Regions from separate parts of the Pseudoduganella sp. RAF19 genome, predicted to be linked through region 2. Evidence: riboswitches for the same ligand, from Rfam matches in the RefSeq annotation. Region 2 holds a riboswitch; the other holds the start of a gene.

Region 1 (2,395 bases), on a different contig from region 2:
TTCGGCGTGTCGGTATGGCGCGGATTGTTCTGGAATTCCAGCAGGCTCAAAGACCCGGCAAAGCGGTTGTCCTGGCGCGCGATGTCAGCGCGCACACCAAAGCGGCCGTACTCGGTGTTCCACTGCGCGCCGCCATTGAATTTGCTCTGCTTGAATTCGTTGTTGTCGCGGTAGTTGTCGGTGCGCTGATGGCCGGCCGACAGGTCCACTGCGAAGTCGTTCCATGCCTTGGCCACGGAGCCGCGCACTTCGCCAGTGGCGAACTGGCCGCCTTCCGCGTACACGGTGCCGCGCGTGGTGTTAGCTTCCGGACGCTTGGTGTGGATCTCGATCACACCGCCCGTTGCGCCTTCGCCGTACAGCACACTGGCGCCGCCACGCATGATGTCGATGCGCTCAACGGAGTCGATCGGAATGGTGGACAGCAGCGGACCATTCAGCTCATTCTCGGACAGGCGCACGCCGTCCAGCACCACCACCATATTCTGGTCGCTGTTGGTGCCGAAGCCGCGCAGGTCGAGGCCGAAGTCCGGGCTGCCGGTCAGGCTCTGGCGGCCGTACACGCCACCGATCTTGCGGATCGCCTGGTTCACGTCAGCCGCGCCGGCGCGGCGGATTTCAGCCGCGCTGATGGAGGTGGCGCCAATCGGCAGCAAGGCCGGATCGGCAGCGAAGCGGGAACCGGAGATGACAACAACGTCGCCTTCCGCGAACGCAGGCGCGGCAAAGCAAAGGGAAACGGCCAGCGCCAGCGCGCTGCGGGATGCAAAGGTATTCATGGACAAACCAGTACAGAAAAAGTATCCGCCTGCGTCCCCGCAGCCGGAATCCAAAGAAGCCCCGCCGTTGCGGGCGCGCTTCCACCTCCCTGGCCGGTATCCGGGCTGGCAAGTCGAACCGGTTCACCTTCCTATGCTGTCTGCATAGTGGTCTTCGAACCGGCATGCCAAAAACCGGGAAGCGTGAATCTGGTGGCAGGCACGATGTGCCTGCCACCGGTATTCCGGTTTTCGAGTGGCGCTTGCTTACCGTTGCGGGGGCAGCACACCTTGGCTTGCGCGCTTCTGCGCACGCGGCCTTGTGTTTCCCGTTTAACTGCGTCCATGAGCAGGACGCGTGGCACCAGGGCGCCGACATTATAAACCGTTTGTCGCAAAAGTTTGCCAAATTGGTAAAAGGCTGGCTAAATTGCACGGGTTGCCGATTTATCTATTGGAGAGATATGCGAAGCACCCTGAAATGGCTGCCCGCCGTCGCGCTGGTGGCCGCTGCGTCCACCCTGATGGCACAAGGCGCTAAGACGCCAGTCCCCGCAACAGTGCCCGCCGCGGCAGATGATATTCCCCTGGTTCCCGGCCGCTCCGCAGCCGTCAGCACGCCCAGCGCATCCAGTGCCTGGGGCGGTGCGCGCACCGGCGCCGAAGCGACGCTGTCCGACCGCGTCGTGAATTACGAGATCGACGCGACGCTCGATCCCGTCAAGCACACGGTGGACGGCAAGCAGAAGCTCACCTGGCGCAACCGCAGCGACAAGCCTGTGCGCAGCGTCTACATGCATCTCTACCTGAACGCCTTCCAGAACGCGAACAGCACCTTCTTCACCGAACTGCGCAACCGTGGCGTTGGCTTCCGTTCCGGCGTCGATATCAAGGACGGCGAATGGGGCTATACGGAATTGCGCAGCGTGGCGCAGAACGGCGCGGCCGTGCCGTGGAAGTTCGTGCATCCGGATGGCGGTCCCGAATCCGATCAGACCGTGGTGCGGCTGGACCTGCCGCAGGCCGTGGCGCCGGGCGCCAGCACTACGCTGGACATCGCCTTCTTCGACCAGCTGCCGCGCGTCATTGCGCGTGCCGGCTACTTCGAGACTTTCCACCTGGTGGCGCAATGGTTCCCCAAGATCGGCGTGCTGGAACTGCCCGGCGAACGCGGCGCGACGGCGGTGCGCTGGAATGCGCATGAATACCATTCCGAGTCCGAGTTCTATGCGGATTTCGGCAATTACGATGTGAAGCTGACCGCGCCGAAGGATTACACCGTTGGCGCCACCGGCGAGCTGCAAGGCGCACCCGTTGAAAAAGACGGCAAGCTGACGCACCGCTTTCTGCAGGGCGACGTCCACGATTTCGCCTGGACCGCCGACAAGCGCACCGCCAAGCCGCTGGTCGACAGCTGGACCGGTCCGGGCAGCCCGCAAGTGAAGATCACGGTACTGTATCCGCCGGAGTACGCATCCAACGCGGCACCCGCAATGCAGGCCACCAAGGATTCGCTGACCTGGTTCTCCAACACGCTCGGTCCCTACCCTTACAAGACGGTCACCGTCGTGATCCCGCCGCACAATGCCGGAGAGGCGGGTGGCATGGAATATCCGACTTTCTTCACCGCGGACGCT
Region 2 (2,395 bases):
CAGCGGCGAATTCGCCATTGCCGCCTGTACCGCCGCCGTGCCGCTGGCCGTGGTCGCGGCGGGCGGTTGGATCGCCCCCGCAGCGTTGGGCATCGGCTTGCTGGGCATGATACTGGCCGCACTTTGGCTGGCCCGCAAATGCGTGCAGCGCCTGGGCGGCTACACCGGCGATTGCCTGGGCGCTGTGCAGCAATTGAGCGAAGCCGTTTTCTATGTGTGCGTGCTGGCCGCCTCGGGCCACGGCGCATGGGCCTGATCCTTATTCGCCACCCCGCGCCGCAAGTCGCGCCGGGGCTTTGCTATGGCAGCAGCGACCTGCCGCCCGATCCTGCGGCGCTCGCGGCCTGCCATGCGTCCATCGGCGCTGCGTTGCCGCCCGACCTGCTGCGCGCGGCGCCGATCTGGACCAGTCCCCTGCGCCGCTGCACCGAACTGGCCGCCTTGCTGGCCGCCACGCCCGGCCGTCCCGCCGCGGCAATACCCGATGCCCGCCTCGCCGAACTGCATTTCGGCGCCTGGGAACTGCGCGCTTGGGACGACATTCCCCGCGCCGAAGTCGATGCCTGGGCCGCCGATCTGCTCCACTACCGCCCCGGCGGTGGCGAGTCCGTGCTGGACGCCGCCCGGCGCGTGCAATTCTTTTTACGAGAGCTGACAGGCCCTGCCATCGTGGTCTGCCACGCCGGCACCATCCGCCTGATGCAAGCGCTGCACAACGGTGCGCCACTGCACGCAGCGGCCCTGAAAGCGGCTGCGGCGCCCCACGCCATCCCCTACGGCAGCGTCATCGAGTTATAATTCGCAAGTTTTGGTGCCCGCGATCGAGGTCTCGATCGCAGTTAAACGGGAAACACGAAGCCATCGCCGATGGCCAACGTGTGCTGCCCCCGCAACGGTAAGCAAGTGCTGCTCCACAAGAGCGGCAGCTGTCTCCTCAGCCACTGTGCGCAAGCATGGGAAGGCCCGACAGTCAGACCTGCCAGCCCGGATACCGGCCAAATCAGGTGGAAGCGTCCGCGCTTCCGTGTGAATCTGGCCTACGGGGACGTGGGCTGGTAGCTCAAATACGAAAATTGTCATGACATCTCCCGTCACCCGGCAAGCGGCCCTCGCGTCGTTCGCCCTGGCTATTGCTGCGCCTAGCGTGCAAGCCCAAACCGTTGCCCTCGATTCGATCATCGTGACCGCCACCCGTACCCCGCGTGCCGCGCGCGACGTGGTCGCCGATACCTTGACCATCAGTTCCGAAGAAATCACCAGCGCCGGCGCCGGCTCCATCACGGAACTGCTGCAACGCCAGCGCGGCATCGAAGTCACCCGCAATGGCGGTCCGGGCACCAACTCCGGCGTACTGCTGCGCGGCGCCAACGGCAACCAGGTCGTCGTGCTGGTGGACGGCGTACGCATCGGCTCCGCCACCAGCGGCACGGCGGCATGGAACGCGATTCCGCTGGAAGCCATCGACCACATCGAAGTAGTCTATGGCCCGCTCAGCACCCTGTACGGTGCGGACGCCATCGGCGGCGTGATTCAGATCTTCACCAAGAAAGGCAAAGGCGCACCGGAAATCAGCGCTTCTGTCGGCGGCGGCACTTACGGCACGCGCGTTTATGAGGCAGCCGTTTCCGGCAGCAGTGGCCCGATCAGCTATGCCCTGAGCGCGGCCAAAGAGCGCTCGGACGGCTTCTCCGCCACCAAGCCGGCCAGCAGCTCCTTCAATCCAGACGACGACGGCTATCAACGCGAAGACGCCGCCGGTCAATTTGCATGGCAGCTGGCGCCAGGCCATGAACTGGGCCTCGTCTTCCTGCACAGCCGCACCGAGGCGCAATTCGACAGCGGCAAGACCAGCCGCGCCGACAGCGTACAGTCGCTGGACAATATCGCTATTTATTCGCGAAACGCGATTCTGCCAGCGTGGTCCATGCTGACTCAGGCTTCGCAGAGCCGCGACAAATCCGGCAGCTTCACGTCTACGGATAGCCAGATCAACACCAAGCAAACCACCTTCAGCTGGCAGAACGATTTCCGCCTCGGCGAAGACATGCTGCAACTGCTGGCGGAACACCGCAAGGAAGAAGTCGAAAGTAATGTCGCTGCCGTCGCCAAGGACCGTACCACCAACTCGGTTGCCGCCAGCTATCAGCTGAACCGCGGCCCGCACCTGCTCAGCATCGGCGCTCGCAACGACGACAGCTCGCAATACGGCAGCAAGGTCACCGGCTCGCTGGGCTACGGCTATCGCCTTTCAAGCGCACTGCGCCTGAACGCCAGTTACGGCACCAGCTTCCGGGCACCGACCTTCAATGAACTGTACTACCCAAGTTTCGGCCTGCCCACCAACCGTCCGGAACGCGGCCACAATGCCGATGTGGGGATGAACTTCGACAACGGC

The links. Region 2 has a riboswitch for cobalamin ahead of AB4Z19_RS30150 (TonB-dependent receptor domain-containing protein). Riboswitches for the same ligand answer to the same signal wherever they lie in the genome.
Region 1: another riboswitch for cobalamin. It lies ahead of AB4Z19_RS25365 (TonB-dependent receptor); the one in region 2 lies ahead of AB4Z19_RS30150 (TonB-dependent receptor domain-containing protein).

The regions. Positions count from the first base shown of each region.
Region 1 is NZ_JBFREF010000010.1:144,450-146,844, forward strand. It holds gene AB4Z19_RS25365 (TonB-dependent receptor) at 1-779, opposite strand, end outside; cobalamin riboswitch at 854-1,142, opposite strand; gene AB4Z19_RS25370 (M1 family metallopeptidase) at 1,223-2,395, shown strand, end outside.
Region 2 is NZ_JBFREF010000020.1:6,356-8,750, forward strand. It holds gene AB4Z19_RS30140 (adenosylcobinamide-GDP ribazoletransferase) at 1-256, shown strand, start outside; gene AB4Z19_RS30145 (histidine phosphatase family protein) at 247-798, shown strand; cobalamin riboswitch at 793-1,014, shown strand; gene AB4Z19_RS30150 (TonB-dependent receptor domain-containing protein) at 1,079-2,395, shown strand, end outside.